3 regions of the Pseudarthrobacter sp. TRD_SC_9 genome follow, and region 2 is predicted to be linked to each of the others. Evidence: riboswitches for the same ligand, from Rfam matches in the RefSeq annotation. Region 2 holds a riboswitch; each other region holds the start of a gene.

Region 1 (5,206 bases), 1.8 Mb from region 2:
TCTACGTCATTGAACGCGGCTACGAGGACCTGGCGGAGCGACTGAACACCATCGGGGCGAAGATCGAGTACTTCCAGGACTAATCCCGCATTGACGCTGGTAGCACAATGGAAGCATGCGTACTTTCGGCGTCGAGGAAGAGCTCCTGATCGTAGACCCGCAGACGGGGGAGCCGCTGGCCCTTGCGGATGCGATGCTGTCCGGGCGCTCCATAACGCCCTCCTCGGGTCCAGCCCCTGAACCGGAGGCAGCCGATGCCAGTGAGGTGGCGGAGGACGACCATCAGCTTGGCCTGAGTGCCGAACTCAAGCTGGAGCAGATCGAGACGCAGACCCGGCCAGGCCTGACCTACGAGGAACTGCTGCTCCAGATCAGGGCAGGCCGCGCCATGGCAGACGAGGCCGCACAACGGCACGGGGCAAGGGTGGCGGCACTCGCTACCTCACCGCTCGCCTCTACCAGCCACACGACGCCGGATCCCCGGTATGCGCGCATGCTGGAACGCTTCGGGCTGACCGCCCAGGAACAGCTGACGTGCGGCTTCCACGTGCACACCTTCATCGAATCCCCCGAGGAGGGTGTGGCGGTGCTGGACCGGATCCGCGACAAGCTCGCTGTGCTGACAGCAATAAGCGCCAATTCGCCTTTCTGGAACGGCGCCGAGACCGGCTTCGAAAGCTACCGCACCCAGGCCTGGTACCGGTGGCCGTCATCCGGACCGTCCGCCATCCATGGAAGCCTGACCGCTTACCGCCGGCTGGTAACCCGCCTGATGGAAACGGGCGTGGTCATGGACGAGGGCATGATCTACTTCGAGGCGCGGCTTTCCCGCAACCACCCTACGGTGGAGGTGCGGGCGCCCGACGTCTGCCTGCGCTCCGCGGATGCCGCACTGATCGCCGTGCTGGTCCGTGCACTCGTGGAGACCGCAGCGCGGGAATGGCGGAGCGGCGTAGACCCGCTCCCTGTGCCCACCGTGCTGCTGAGGATGGCTGCCTGGCAGGCAAGCAATGTGGGAATTAAGGGTGATCTCCTGGACTTTGGGACCTTCCGTCCCGCCCCGGCAAGCGACGTCGTCAATGCCCTGGTGGAGTACGTAGAGCCGGTCCTGGAGGACCAAGGTGAGCTTGGCCTGGTGAGGCGCGGTATCCAGGACATCCTGAACCGCGGGACTGGTTCCACCGAGCAGCGCGCTGCACGGGACCGGGCACTGGAACGCGACGATCCGGACGACGCCGGGCTCGGGGCCGTGGTGCGGCAGGCCGTGAGGCTCACCATGCTGGAGGCTGACACCGTTGACGTGGACGAGGAAGCCGCGCCGGAGCTGCTGCGCGTCCGGCGCGTCCCCGATCCGCCGAATCCGGGCAGCCACTCGAGGTTGGCTTTCTAGTGGCGGCGACGTACGCGTTCCGTGCGGAATTGTGGCAGTACCCGGGCGAAGCCGGCTGGCATTTCCTCACCCTGCCGCCCGAAGCTGCGAAGCAGATCAGGGAGGAAAGCGCAGGCCGTCGGAAGGGATTCGGCTCGATCAAGGTCATGGCAGAAGCCTCCGGCCTGACTTGGCAGACGTCCATTTTTCCCGATGCCAAGAGCAGCTCCTACCTGCTGCCGGTGAAAAAAGCCGTCCGGATCGCCGCCGGTCTGATGGCCGGAGACGAGGTGGACATCAGCCTCACCATTGAGGATGAGGATGAGGTGGTCCGCGGCGCAGGCAGTTTCAGGTACCCGGCCGGGTCCGGACCCCGCTAGATCTGCTTGAGTGCCTGCTCCAGGTCAGCCAGCAGGTCCTCGGGATCTTCCAGCCCCACGGAGAGCCGCACTACGCCGTCGCTCAACCCGATTGCCGCCCTGCCTTCCGGGCCCATGGCCCGGTGGGTAGTGGTCGCCGGATGGGTGATCAGCGACTTCGCGTCGCCCAGGTTGTTGGAGATGTCAATGATCTTCAAGGCGTCCAACAGCGCGAAGGCGGCGTCCTTGCCGGAGCGGCCGCCCGCCGTCGAAAGCTCCAGCGTGAGGACCGTTCCGCCGGCCTTCATCTGCCGCGCCGCGAGCTGGTGCTGCGGGTGGGACTTGAGAAGCGGGTACTTGACCCAGCTGACGGCCGGCTGCTGCTCCAGCCATTCAGCCAGGCGCAGCGCCGTGGCGGAGGAATGGTTGACCCGCAGCGCCATGGTTTCCAGGCCCTTGGTGAGCACCCACGCGTTGAACGAGGACAGCGATGGGCCCGTGTGCCGCATCAGCTGCTTGACCGGGCCGTCGATGAATTCCTTGGTCCCGAGGATGGCGCCGCCCATGACGCGGCCCTGGCCGTCAATGTGCTTGGTGCCGGAGTAGACCACTACGTCCGCGCCCAGCTCGCCGCAACGCTGCAGCAGGGGTGTGGCAAAAACATTGTCGACGACGACTGTGGCCCCCGCCGCGTGCGCCAGTTCGCTGACGGCTGCGATGTCCACAATCTCCTGCATGGGATTGGAGGGGGATTCGAAGAAGACGGCGGTGGTGGGCACGGACAGGGCCTGGCGCCACTGCTCCAGATCCGGTCCGTCAACGAATACCGTCTCTACACCCCAGCGCGGCAGGATTTCGTTCAGGATGACAAAGCAGGAGCCAAAAAGGGAACGCGCCGCAACGACGCGGTCTCCGGCAGCCAGCAGGGCACCCAGGGCGGTGAAGACCGCCGACATGCCTGACGCCGTCGCAAAGCATGCCTCGGTGCCTTCGAGCAGCCGGAGGCGTTCCTGGAAGGTGGCCACGGAGGGGTTGCCGTAGCGCGAGTAGACGAACCGTTCGTCCTCACCGGTGAACGCCCGTTCGGCCGCCGCCGCGGATTCATAGACAAAACCTGAGTTGAGGAATACCGGCTCGGTGGTTTCCTGGAACATCGTGCGGTCAAGTCCGCCCCGCACGGCCTGGGTGTCCGGGCTCCAGCCGGCCGCGTCCTGATTGAAAGCCATTTACGCCGTTCCGAGGTTGGTGGGCAGTCCGCGGTTCTTCCAGCCGTTGACCGTGCGCTCGCCGTAGCGGTCAGGCTCGCCTTCGAACCCTTCCAGGACGTTATAGGAAGTGAACCCGACCTGCGCGGCGGCGCTGGCTGCTGCTGCCGATCGGACGCCGGAGCGGCACAGGAAAACAAGTTCGACGCCGGCCTCCTCCGGGGCAAGTTGCTGCAGTTCGCTGATGAACTCCGGATTGGGGATACCACCGGCGAAGGTCCACTGGATGAAGATGGGATCGTTCTCCGTGGACTTGGTGTCCGGAATGCCGATGTGTGCCCACTCGCCTTCCGTGCGGACGTCCACCAGGACGGCGCCGGCCTCGAGTTTGGCCCACGCCTCCTGCGGTGTGAGATCGCCTGCGTGGCTCATGCGTGGCCACCGCCGGCAATGTCCGCTTCGCTGAAGTCCCCAGCGCCCAGCTGATCCACAGCGGTGGCGACGGCGGCATCCGCGCTGGCGATCGCTACTGGCAGCAGCAGAGCCTGGGCTACGATCACGCTGGCGCCGTTCCACGTGGCGGCTGGGCTGCCATGCAATACGTAACCTTCGGCAAGCGCGGCGGAAATGCGTTCACAGAAGGCACGGTCGTCCGGGCCGGTGATCAACCGGTAGGCGAGCTTTTCCTCAGCCTTTTGAACGGAATTTTGGTCAGGGGCAGGTGCGTCAGACATGACGGATCTCCTTCTCTCGCGCTTGCAGCTCGAATGGTCGATATGCCGAGTATTCACCTGAGGCACCCCGCCGCGAAAGGGAGGGTTGCCGACCGGACAGTCAGGGCTTGGCACCGGTACTCATTACTCACCAAAAAACGTAACACTCCGCCGCACGCCGGACCGCCCGGACGTCGTCATGTTGCGTAACCGTCGGGGAGTTGAACGGCTGGGGATCCCCGTGGAAGGCAAACCACGAGGGCCTGAACCCGGCGCAATACCGGCCTCAGGCCCTCGCGGCTCGGGCGGTTTATTCGGGTATTCCAACCATCGGGCCCAGCAGCCGGGAGCTAAGGATGAGAACTCCTACCAGCAGGAAACCGCTCCTACTCTCCTACTGCCTAGGCTGATTTTTGGAGGTTGGTCTTGGGCCCGGTTGTCCGGTTCGTTGCAGCCATTGGTGTACTCCGGTTTCGCTGAGGTGTGCGTTGACGTTGCGCGGTTGCACGTTGCTCTTGGACAGGCTGGGCCCATGAAAGCCGGCCCTGGGGAGAGGCTGGTGCTCAGTGTTCCTGAGTTTTGTGATGTGTTGCTCGAGTTGCCTGCGGAACTCAATCTCCGATCGGCCTTCGGTTTCAGATAGTTCCTGGACCAGGTTCTCAGCGGTGGAGAGGACAGCCCGTCCTGTTGAGGTAAGACGGATGTTGGCACTTCGCCCGTCTGCTGCAGGTTCCCTGGCAAGAAACCCGAGCCCTTGAAGGCGCTGGAGGACTTTGCCCAGGCTTTGCCGGCTCACGCAGAGGAGTTCCGCCATATCTGTTGCAGTGGCCGGTTCAAGTTCTGCCACTGCCTCCAGGACATCCAGCGCCCCTTTGGTGAGCTTAAGGCGGGCAAGCTGGCGGTTAAGCCTGCGCTCGGTGAGCCGTGCTGCGATGCCCACCAGTCGGTGGGTGGCCCACTGCTCCGGCCAAGGGCGGGGCGCATTCATGTGCCGCGGACCACCGGCGGGAACTGGCGATTCCGGATCCGGGGACAGCCCCGCAGGGTTGCGGGGCTGTTCCGGAATCCTGTCCTGCCCGCTCACGGGTTCTGGACGTTGTCCTTGGCGTCGACGGCGCGGTGTTTGACGTCGGCGGCAGCGTCCTGGCTTTCGGCCTTGACGTTCTCCACGCCCTCGGCAGCACTGGTCTTCAGCCGGTCCATAGCTTCCTGGGCCGGCTCTTTCAGATCCTGAACCATGTCCTTGGCCACGTCGGTGACCTTTTCAGCCAGGGGCTGAGCAGCGGTTTTGAGTTGGTCCGCTGCTTCGCGCTCTTTCTGGCTGGCCGGGATCAGGGCAGAGATGAGCATCCCGGCACCGAAGGCGACCAGGCCGGCGGCCAACGGGTTGCCCTGGGCCTGCGCCCTGGCCTGGGCGGGTGCGTCGGAGATTGCCGTGCCGGCGTCGGAAATTCTGGCGGATACGTTCTCCTTGGCTCCGTGAAGGCTGTCGCCTGTGCTGCTCAGAGCGTCGCCCGCATGGGTTGTGCCGGAGTCGGCGGCGCCCATGATCTTTTCCTT
Region 2 (5,206 bases):
CATGAGGGGACCGGGCATTCTCCAGGAGCTTCAATGTCCAATGCATGGTCCTTCGAAACCCGCCAGATCCACGCAGGCCAGGAGCCGGACGCCGCAACCGGCGCCAGGGCACTGCCCATCTACCAGACCACCTCGTTCGTCTTCCCGTCCGCCGAGAGCGCGGCCAACCGCTTTGCCCTCAGCGAGCTTGCACCCATTTACACCCGGATCGGAAACCCCACCCAGGACGCGGTCGAACAGCGTATCGCCAGCCTGGAAGGCGGTCTTGGCGCCTTGCTGCTGAGTTCCGGCCAGGCGGCGGAAACCTTTGCCATCCTCAACGTCGCCGAGGCCGGCGATCACGTCGTGGCCAGTCCCAGCCTCTACGGCGGCACTTACAACCTCCTGGCGCACACGCTCAAGCGCTTCGGCATCTCCGTGACGTTCGTAGAGGATCCGGACAACCTGGACCAGTGGCGCGACGCCGTCCAGGACAACACCAAGCTCTTCTTCGGTGAGGTTGTGTCCAATCCCCGCCAGGACGTGTTGGACATCGAAGGTGTCGCTGCAGTGGCGCATGCCGCCGGGGTTCCGCTCATCGTGGACAACACCCTCTCCACGCCCTACCTGATCCGTCCCATCGAATGGGGCGCCGACATCGTGGTGCATTCCGCCACCAAATACCTCGGCGGGCACGGCACAGCAATCGCCGGCGTCATCGTCGATTCCGGGAACTTCGACTTCAGCAAGGATCCTGAACGCTTCCCCGGATTCAACACCCCGGACCCCAGCTACAACGGCCTGGTGTACGCCCGTGATCTCGGCGTCAACGGCATCCTCGGCGCCAACCTCTCCTACATCCTCAAGGCCCGCGTCCAATTACTCCGCGACCTCGGTTCCGCTGTGGCTCCGTTCAACGCCTTCCTCATTGCCCAGGGGCTGGAGACGCTGAGCCTGCGCGTGGAACGCCATGTCGCCAACGCCACCGCCGTGGCGAACTGGCTGGAGGCGAGGTCCGACGTCGAATCGGTCGCCTATGCCGGGCTGCCGTCCAGCCCGTGGTTCGAGCGCGGGCAGAAATACGGTCCGCGCGGAACCGGCGCAATCGTCGCCTTCAACCTTGCCGGTGGGGCCGAGGCAGGCAAGGCCTTTGTTGATGCGCTGGAGCTGCACTCCCACGTGGCAAACATCGGCGACGTACGCTCCCTGGTGATCCATCCGGCATCGACAACCCACAGCCAGCTTTCCCCGGAGCAGCAGGCCGTAGCCGGGGTGACCCCTGGACTGGTCAGGCTTTCGGTGGGCCTGGAGCACATCGACGACATCCTCGCGGACCTTGAGTCCGGCTTCAGGGCAGCCAAGGAAGCCTGAGTTCCCGCAGCGGAAAGGCGGAGCGTACGTCAAAAACGTCATACGCTTCGCCTTTTTGCTGCCGCGTTTCGTACAATCGTGGCAGGTCATGAGTGCCAGCAACAGCCCCGGCTTGCTGGCCGGCAACCCTCCTTCGCGGCGGGGTGCCCCGGGTGAAGACCTGGCCTGACGTCAGCCGACGCCAGGCAATCGCGAAGAAAAGGCTCCACTCATGACGATTACCGTCTCCCGCACTGCCGCTGCCGGCGCAGCACCCGCCGCCGGGCAGCTTGACGGGACCCTCCGTTACCACTCCATCGGCGGGCTGGACCTCGAAGGCGGAGGCCACCTCCCGGACGTCATCCTGGCTTACGAAACCTGGGGCCGGCTCAATGAGGACCGAAGCAACGCCGTCCTCATCGAGCATGCCCTGACCGGCAGCACCCACGTCACCCGGGGCGGCAGCGACGAAGAAGGCTGGTGGGAGCAGCTTGCCGGTCCCGGGGCGCCGGTTGATACGGACCGTTTCTTCGTTGTGTCGGTCAACATTGTGGGCGGTTGCTACGGATCTACGGGCCCCGCATCGCCTGCTCCGGACGGTAAACCCTGGGGTTCCCGCTTTCCGTTGATAACCCTGCGTGACAGCACCGAGGCGGAAGCCCGGTTGGCGGACCAGTTGGGGATCGATTCCTGGTACGCCGTGATTGGCGGATCCATGGGAGGCGCCCGCGCCCTGGAATGGGCAGTGACGTACCCGCAGCGGGTACAGCGCTGCGGCGTCATTTCCATCGGAGCGGCCAGCACGGCCGAACAGATCGCTTTTGCCCAGGCGCAGACGCTTGCCATCCGCCAGGATCCGCACTTCAGGGGCGGCGATTACTACAACGGTGCGCAGCCCGAAGCCGGGTTGGCTCTGGCACGCAGGATCGCCCACATCACTTACCGTTCGGCACTGGAACTTGACACCAGGTTCGGGCGGGAGGCGCAGGAGTCGGAATCTCCCCTGCAACAGCAGGCGTTGGGGGAGCGGGGCCGCTACCAGGTGGAAAGCTACCTTGACCACCAGGGAACGAAGCTGGTTAAGCGGTTCGACGCTAACAGCTACATCGTCATCACCGAATCCTTGATGAGCCACGATATCTGCCGGGGAAGGGGCGCCCTGCCGGATGTCCTGCGGCGGGTGACTGCCAAATTCTTCATTGCCACCGTGGATTCCGACCGGCTGTATTTCCCGGCGCAGTCCCAGGAACTCGCCGGGGCGCTGCCTGGCGATGTTCCGGTGCATGTCATTTCAGCGCCCATTGGGCATGACGGCTTCCTGACGGAGATTGGCCAGCTGGACCGGGAGCTCCGGAAGCATCTCTCGGCCTAAGCCGGCCCAGGCCCAAGGCGGCAGGAACGGTCCGCTAGCCCTTCATGATTTCGTCACGCTGGGCCATGTAGTCCTCCATGGCCAGTTCACCGGCACTGAACTTCGCATCCAGCTCCGCCAGCTTCCGGGCGCGGTAGCCCTGTGGAGCGGACGGAACAGCGGGAGTCGGCGGCGCAACGGGCGGCTGGGAGTCCCGTGGATTGGGCGTGGCCTGCTGTGGGGGAAGCTGTTCAGCCGCCGGCGCATCCTGCCACGCGGGAATGATGGGCGGCAGGTCCTGCCGGGGCTGGATCTGCCGGTAGGGACCTGCGAAGTAGTCCTGCTGCGTGTAGCCGTCCCGGTGCTGGGGCTGCCCGGGGGCGCCGGTGCCGGTGCCCGGGCCGCCGAATTCGCTGGGAGCGCCGGGCCCGCCGAAGTACCGCTCGTTCCGGCCCTTGGTGGAGCGCCGGTACCAGCGCATCAGGAACGGGATCAGGATGGACAGGATAATAATCCAGAAAAACAGGGAACTCACGGTGCCTGACCTCTCATCGGTGTACTCCCAGTTTAGTCCCGCAGAACTATTCCGGAGCCTTTCAGCGGTGAGCCACCTCGTCGGTTCCCTTCGGGCCTTCCCCCGAACCCAGGGGAACACCCGGACCAAAGACCGGGCCCGGCGTCGGGCGTTTTGCGCTGATGCCGTCACCGGAGGAACGGTTCCGTAGCCTCCGGACCACCCATGGGACAAAGTACTCCCTGGCCCAGACGAGGTCATTGGAACGGGCTTCCCGCCAGCTGCGCGGTGGCAGCGGCTTCGGTGCCAGCGGCTCCAGCGAGTGCTGGACGTTCAGCGAATCCAGCACCATGGCCGCAATAGTGTGGTGGCCCAAGGGGGAGAAGTGCAGCCGGTCGGCGTCCCACATCTGCGGATCGGCCAACTGGCGCAGTGACCACATATCGGCAATGACTGCGTCGTGGCGCGCGGCGACGGTGCGCAGGTTCTCGTTATAAATCGCCACCTTGCTGCGGACCCGGCTCAACACCGATGATCCGGTGTCGGGGCCATTGAACAGGACCACGGTGGCGCCGGTCGTGGCCAGGATTTGCACCACCGAGTCCAGCTTCGCGGCCAGGGCGTCAGGATCGCCGCCGGGCCGGATGAGGTCGTTCCCGCCGGCAGAAACCGTCACCAGATCCGGCTTCAGCGCGAGACAGGGCGCCAGCTGCTGGTCCACAATCTGCTGCAGCAGGCGCCCGCGGACAGCCAGGTTTGCGTAGGCGAAGTCTTCATGGCCCCTGCTGAGTTCCTCTGCCACACGATCGGCCCAGCCGCGATACGCTCCGGGCCGGGAAGGGTCGGGATCGCCGATCCCTTCCGTAAAGGAATCCCCGAGGGCAACGTAGCGGCCCCAGGGATGGGTTGGGATGGCTTCCAAATCACTCACGCCCCTATCCTGCCTTCTACACTTCAAGCTACGCCACCGTAGGTTGTTACCGGCGGGTAACTGTAAGAATGGGAACCATGACAAACGCCCACGTATTTCCTGATCCAGTTGTTGTGTGGTCCCAGCCGGAGGCGGACCGCGCAGGGAAGCCCCTGCTGGTGCTGCTGCACGGTTATGGTGCCAATGAACACGACTTGCTGAGCCTCGTGGACATGCTTCCCGCCGGGTTCGCCGTCGCCTCAGTGCGGGCGCCCATAGCCATGGGCGCAGGATTTACCTGGTTCCCGTTGACAGGCAACGTGGACTACTCGTTAGACGCAGTGAAAAAGGCAACAGAGCACGTGCAGGACTGGCTGGATACTGTCAGGGGCAACCACCCCTCAGTGACCCTGCTCGGATTCTCGATGGGCATGGCCATGGCCACCACGCTGCTGCGCTTCCGGCCCACAAACTATGCCGCCGTCGTCGGACTTTCCGGGTTCGTGGTGAATGCAGGCGGGGATACTGACTTCCACGACGACCAACTGGACGGAAGGGTGCCATTATTCTGGGGCCGGGACCAGCAGGATCCGGTGATCACGCCGGACAAGATCGAATACACCATGGGCTGGGTCCGGAACCACGTAAAGCTCACCAAAGTGCTGTACACCGGCATGTGGCACGGCATCAACCAGCAGGAAATCGGCCACGTGTCGGAGTTCCTCACACACGAGGTCCTGAAACCCTGACGACGGCGGCCCGGCAGGGGAGGCAGTGCCTTCTCCGCCGGGATGACGGGTCAGTCCGCGGCGGGAGCGGTGACACGCACCGTCCGGCCGTTGACAGTGACGGTATCGCCGTCGTGCAGCTGACGGCCGCGCCGCTCATCGATCTCGCCGTTGACCTTCACCAGCCCGTTTTTTATCAGCTCGGCCGCTTCCACGCCGTCTTCCACCAGGTCAGCCAGCTTCAGCAGTTGGCCAAGCCGGATCATATTGTCCCGCAGAGGAATTTCTTCAGTCGTGTTTACTTCGTTGGTGTCTTCATCCATGCCCATACAAACCATCATGCCCGAGACCTGGTCCCGCCCGTGACCGCGCGT
Region 3 (5,206 bases), 1.1 Mb from region 2:
CCGATGGACCCAGGGGACAGTGGTATCCAGCTGATTCCAGATCAGGGCAAGTGTTCCCCCCGGCCGCAGGATGCGGGCGGCCTCCGTGCTTGCCGCCACGGCATCCACCCAATGCCAGGCCTGCGCCGCACTCACGACGTCGAAAGCCAGGTCCGGCAGGCCGGTGGCTTCTGCCGGTCCAAGGCACGCCAATGCTCCCCGGCAGGACCGGTGCAGTTGGGCCAGCATGTCGGCGGAAGGATCAACAGCGGTGACCTGTAGTCCCCGTTCCAGCAGCAGGGCCGTGAATTTTCCCGTTCCTGCGCCAATGTCAACGACGTCCCGCGCCGCCGCCGGAATCAGCCAGTCAACGGCCGCCGATGGATAACCGGGCCGGACGCGGTGGTAGTGCTCGCCGCCGTCCCGGAAGCTTTGGCCAAGTTCCCGGCGTCGGCCTTGCTCCAGCTTGGGTCCGCCCCGTGCCAACGGATGTCTCCTTCGTGCTTGACTAAACTGCCAGTCCTACGAATTTACCGCAGGCCGGTGCTGCAGTTCAGTCAACGGAGCAGGGCGCTGCTCCCGCTGTGCCGGGGGTGTTGGGTGCCCAGTGCGGATAGGTGCGGGAGTCGTTAGCGGGAACCCAGCGGCCCGAATCCACCACATAGTCCCAGCCCAGCCCCGTGCTGCGGAGCGCATCAATACCGGCAACAAGGCGTTCGGCGTCCTCCAGCCGGGAACCGAGCCCGAAGCTGGCCCTCAACGAGCCCGAGGGCAGGCCAAGGCGCTTGAGCAGGGGGTGGGCGCAGAACCGGCCGTCGCGCAGCCCAACGCCATGCTCTGCGGACAGGTATGCAGCCACCAGTCCGGCGTCGTAGCCTTCCACGGAGAAATTCACGACGCCGATTGTGTCAGCGCTGTCCTCGAAGATGTGGTGAACGGTGACACCGTCGATCGCCTTCAGGCCCTGAACAAGGTGCTCCCGGATGGCAGCCTCGTGCGAGCTCACCAGCGCAGGGTCGATGGCAGCCAACACCTGGGTGGCGCGGGCAAGGGTGGCAGCGCCAAGGACGTTGGGGGAGCCGCCCTCATGCCGGGCAGGTCCTGTGGTCCAGCTGACACCATCGAGCCGGGCCTCGCTGACTGCTCCGCCGCCGGCGAGGTGAGGGGTGCCCGCGTCGAGCCAGTCCGGCCGGCCGATCAGGACGCCCGAACCGAACGGTGCGTACAGTTTGTGGCCGGAGAAGGCGAGGTAATCGACGTCGGACGTTTCAATGTCGATCCGGCGGTGCGGCGCCAGTTGCGCAGCGTCCACCACGATCCTGGCACCGTATTCGTGCGCCAGCGCGGCGAGTTCGGTGATAGGCAGGACTTCACCGGTGACGTTGGAGGCGCCGGTGACGGCAAGAAGGCTGACGTCGCCCTGGGCCAGTTCGTGCCGGAGCGCTTCGATGGTGCCGGCAATGGTGTGCCCGGCCACCACGCTGCGGTGCGGGACACCCTGCCAGGGAAGGAGGTTGGCATGGTGCTCGATGTCCAGGTACAGGACTTCGCCTACGGTCCGGCCATCCACTACCGGCAGGCAGCCAGCCAGCAGGTTCAGGGAGTCAGTAGTGTTCCGGGTAAAGATGACGGCGTCGTCGGACCGCCCTCCCAGGAAGTCGCGGACGATGTTGCGGGCATTCTCGTAGACCGAGGTGCTGATCTGCGAGGCATAGCCGGCACCCCGATGGACACTCGCGTAGTACGGCAGGATCTCGTTCAGGTAGGCCGAAACCACCGACAAGGCGGGGGCAGAGGCGCCATAGTCGAGGTTGGCATAGCGTACGTGACCGCCCTGGATCAGCGGAGCCTGGATCTCGGCGCCGGTGACGGCGGCCAGCGGGCGCGCAGCCAGGGAGTTGCTAACGGGGGAAAAGGTGACAGCAGTCATGGGTCCTCACAAACTCAGGATGCCCAATGCAGGGAATCCGCGCTTGCCGTGTCCGCTCCGGACCGGCCCGGTCGTCACCCGGGGCACCCCACCGCGAATGGAGGGTTGCCGGCCAGCAAACCGGGGTTTAGCGCTGGCACTCGTGACCTGTAAGAAGACTAGAACAACGGCCAGCCGGGTAAAAACCCCGGCTGGCCGTTGGCCGCTTTATTACCGTGTTTGTTACGGGATTTTACGAGCGCCAAGTGCCTCAGAGGAGGTCGTCGACGTCGGGATTCAGACGCTTGAGGACTTCAGAGTGCAGGATCGAGTTGGTGGCCAGCGCATTTCCACCGAACGGACCGTCTTCACCCTCCAAGGAGGTGAACCGGCCACCCGCCTCGACGACGAGCGGGACCAGAGCGGCCATGTCGTAGAGATTAAGTTCGGGTTCGCACGCGATGTCCACAGCGCCCTCGGCAACCATGCAGTAGGACCAGAAGTCACCAAAGGCCCGCGTCCTCCAGACATCCTCGGTCAGTGCCAGGAACTCGTTCAGGTTGCCGCGCTCCTTCCAGCCGCCCAGGCTCGAGTAGGACAGCGAGGCGTCCGCGAGCGTGGAAACGTTGGAGACGCGCAGCCGCGTTGCGGAAGCGAGGGAGCGGCCCATGTACGCGCCCGCTCCCTTGGCGGCCCACCAGCGCTTGCCCAGGGCCGGAGCACTAACAAGGCCTACAACGGGCTCACCATCATCAACCAGGGCAATAAGCGTGGCCCAGACCGGGACGCCACGGACAAAGTTCTTCGTCCCGTCAATGGGATCAATGATCCAGCGCCGGGAGCCGTGCCCACTGCTGCCGAACTCCTCACCCAGTACAGCGTCACGGGGCCGGGAGCGCGAAAGCTGTCCCCGGATGGCTTCTTCAGCCGCTTTGTCCGCATCCGTAACGGGTGTCAGGTCCGGCTTGGTCTCGACCTTAAGGTCCAGGGCCTTGAACCTGCTCATCGTCTGGTCATCGACCGAATCGGCCAGTACGTGGGCAAGGCGCAGGTCATCGTTGTAGCTCGAAGAGGGTTGGATCATGGTTACAAGCTACCGGCAAAATGAGGGCGAACCCGGGAGATTGCGATCGGCGGCATCAGCCGACGCTCCCCAGCTCCTTGGATTCCTGGCCCTCCAGGCGTGGGTCGACGCCCAGCAGGCGCCGTAGGGACGCCAACCGGGCGGGCCCGGATGGTCCGGCCAGGCCGGCTGCAACATAGGGGTCCAGGCCGCAATCAGTGGTGTCCCTGTGTTTGCAGCCACGGCCACACCCTTCGGTGCCGGGTTCAAGATCGGGGAAAGCGGTGAGGATGCGGTCCGGATCAACGTGGGCGAGCCCAAAGGAACGGATACCAGGAGTGTCAATGATCCAGCTCCCGGGCGGGGCGTCGGCGAGCTTTAGCGCCAACGCCGAGGACGATGTATGGCGTCCGCGGCCCGTGACCGCGTTTACGCCGCCGGTGGCGCGCTCAGCGCCCGTGAGGGCGTTGACCATGGTGGATTTGCCGACTCCGGAGTGCCCCAGCATTACCGTCACTTTGCCGTCCAGATGGGCGCGGAGTTCAGCGACTGCCCTTTTATCCAGTTTGGCTGAGAGCCCGTCATCGGATCGGGCATCGATTCCGGAGGCATCGGTGTCGGCTGTGCGGCTGATGATCACCGGGAAGTCCAGGTGCTCGTAGTTGGAGAGCAGCCCGGCAGGATCCTTGACGTCGGCTTTGGTGACCAGCAGAAGGGGGTCGATTCCGGCGTCGTAGGCGGCCACGAGGGCGCGGTCGATGAACCCGGTCCGTGGTTCTGGATTGGCGGAAGCAACCACCACTACCAGCTGGTCCGCGTTGGCCACCACGGCGCGTTCAATGGGGTCGGTATCGTCAGCGCTGCGACGCAGCAACGTGTGGCGGTCCTGGATCCTGACCAGCCGGGCCAGGGTATCCGGGAGGCCTGACACGTCGCCGACCAGCGACACGAAGTCCCCGGCCACTACGGGTGAGCGTCGGAGTTCGCGGGCGCGGGCGGCGATCACCACCCGTTCCGCGGGTAAGCCCTCCTCAACGACCGCTGTGTACCGGCCGCGGTCCACTGTGATGATCCTGCCCGTAACTGCGTCATCATAGCTGGGGCGGTCCTTGGTGCGCGGCCTGGACCCCTTCTTGCTGGGACGGATCCGTACGTCGGACTCGTCCCAGGAGTCAGTCCTTCGGGGCACCGGTGCGCCCTCCCGGGTGGCTGCTGCCGCCTTGCTGCCCGGCAGACTTGCCCAGCATATCGGCCCAAAGTTCCGGGAAGTCCGGCATGGTCTTGGCGGTGGTGCCGATGTCCTGGACTTGTACACCCTCGACAGCCAGGCCCAGGATGGCGCCTGCAGTCGCCATCCGATGGTCCGCGTAGCTTTGGACCAGTCCGCCGTGCAAGGCGGCCGGCCGGAGGACAAGTCCGTCGCTGGTTTCCTCGGCGTCGCCGCCCAGCCGGTTGATTTCCGTGACCAGGGCCTTCAGCCGGTCTGTTTCGTGACCTCGCAGGTGCGCGATGCCCGTCAGCCGCGAAGGGCTGGCTGCCAGCGCGCACAGAGCTGCCACAGTGGGTGCAAGCTCGCTGGTTTCGTCGAAGGTGCCGCCCTTGATCTCCGACCCGCCGGTCACCGTCAGGACTCCTGACTCGTACGTGACGTCCGCGCCCATGGCTGTGAGGATGCTCCGCCACATATCGCCGACCTGCGTGGTGTGTGCAGGCCAGTCCGGGATGCGGACCGTGCCACCGGTGGCCAGTGCTGCCGCCAGGAAGGGGCCTGCATTGGAAAGGTCCTGCTCAATGCGTTGGTCGAAGGCGCGGATAGGTCCCGGCGCGACGATCCAGTGGTTGGGTACTGAATCATCGACGGAAACACCTACGCTGCGCAGGGCCGTTACCGTCATGGTGATGTGGTCAAGGCTGGGCACCGGCTTGCCCACATGCTCCAGGTGAAGCCCCTCAGTAAACCTGGCGCCAACCAGGAGCAGGGCAGAAACGAACTGCGAGGACGCGCTGGCGTCAATGACAAGGTGCCCGCCACGCACCTCTCCGTCGCCCTCTACAACAAATGGCAACGACGACGGCGTTCCCCCATCAGGTGCCCCGACGGCAACTCCGAGCGCGGACAGTGCCTTGATGATCGTTCCCATGGGCCGTTCACGGGCGTGGGGATCGCCGTCGAACAGGGTTGTTCCATGACGGAGGGCAGCAAGCGGCGGAACAAACCGCATGACCGTTCCGGCCAAGCCGCAATCGATGGTGGA

The links. Region 2 has a riboswitch for S-adenosylmethionine ahead of metX (homoserine O-acetyltransferase MetX). Riboswitches for the same ligand answer to the same signal wherever they lie in the genome.
Region 1: linked by a shared signal. The riboswitch ahead of ACWA13_RS16525 (DUF1737 domain-containing protein) and the one ahead of metX (homoserine O-acetyltransferase MetX) in region 2 are both predicted to bind S-adenosylmethionine.
Region 3: linked by a shared signal. The riboswitch ahead of ACWA13_RS11925 (aminotransferase class V-fold PLP-dependent enzyme) and the one ahead of metX (homoserine O-acetyltransferase MetX) in region 2 are both predicted to bind S-adenosylmethionine.

The regions. Positions count from the first base shown of each region.
Region 1 is NZ_CM143956.1:3,513,823-3,519,028, reverse strand. Features, by position in the region: gene ACWA13_RS16550 (UDP-N-acetylglucosamine 1-carboxyvinyltransferase) at 1-83, shown strand, start outside; gene ACWA13_RS16545 (glutamate--cysteine ligase 2) at 116-1,390, shown strand; gene ACWA13_RS16540 (DUF1905 domain-containing protein) at 1,390-1,749, shown strand; gene ACWA13_RS16535 (O-succinylhomoserine sulfhydrylase) at 1,746-2,954, opposite strand; gene ACWA13_RS16530 (rhodanese-like domain-containing protein) at 2,955-3,365, opposite strand; gene ACWA13_RS16525 (DUF1737 domain-containing protein) at 3,362-3,667, opposite strand; SAM riboswitch class IV at 3,681-3,795, opposite strand; gene ACWA13_RS16520 (MarR family winged helix-turn-helix transcriptional regulator) at 4,041-4,730, opposite strand; gene ACWA13_RS16515 (DUF3618 domain-containing protein) at 4,727-5,206, opposite strand, start outside.
Region 2 is NZ_CM143956.1:1,431,755-1,436,960, forward strand. Features, by position in the region: gene ACWA13_RS06705 (bifunctional o-acetylhomoserine/o-acetylserine sulfhydrylase) at 34-1,350, shown strand; SAM riboswitch class IV at 1,435-1,548, shown strand; gene metX (homoserine O-acetyltransferase MetX) at 1,562-2,701, shown strand; gene ACWA13_RS06715 (hypothetical protein) at 2,736-3,215, opposite strand; gene ACWA13_RS06720 (SGNH/GDSL hydrolase family protein) at 3,277-4,125, opposite strand; gene ACWA13_RS06725 (alpha/beta hydrolase) at 4,203-4,853, shown strand; gene ACWA13_RS06730 (RNA-binding S4 domain-containing protein) at 4,904-5,161, opposite strand; gene ACWA13_RS06735 (DMT family transporter) at 5,195-5,206, shown strand, end outside.
Region 3 is NZ_CM143956.1:2,554,916-2,560,121, reverse strand. Features, by position in the region: gene ACWA13_RS11930 (class I SAM-dependent methyltransferase) at 1-465, opposite strand, end outside; gene ACWA13_RS11925 (aminotransferase class V-fold PLP-dependent enzyme) at 533-1,909, opposite strand; SAM riboswitch class IV at 1,944-2,057, opposite strand; gene hisN (histidinol-phosphatase) at 2,160-2,972, opposite strand; gene rsgA (ribosome small subunit-dependent GTPase A) at 3,028-4,140, opposite strand; gene aroA (3-phosphoshikimate 1-carboxyvinyltransferase) at 4,124-5,206, opposite strand, start outside.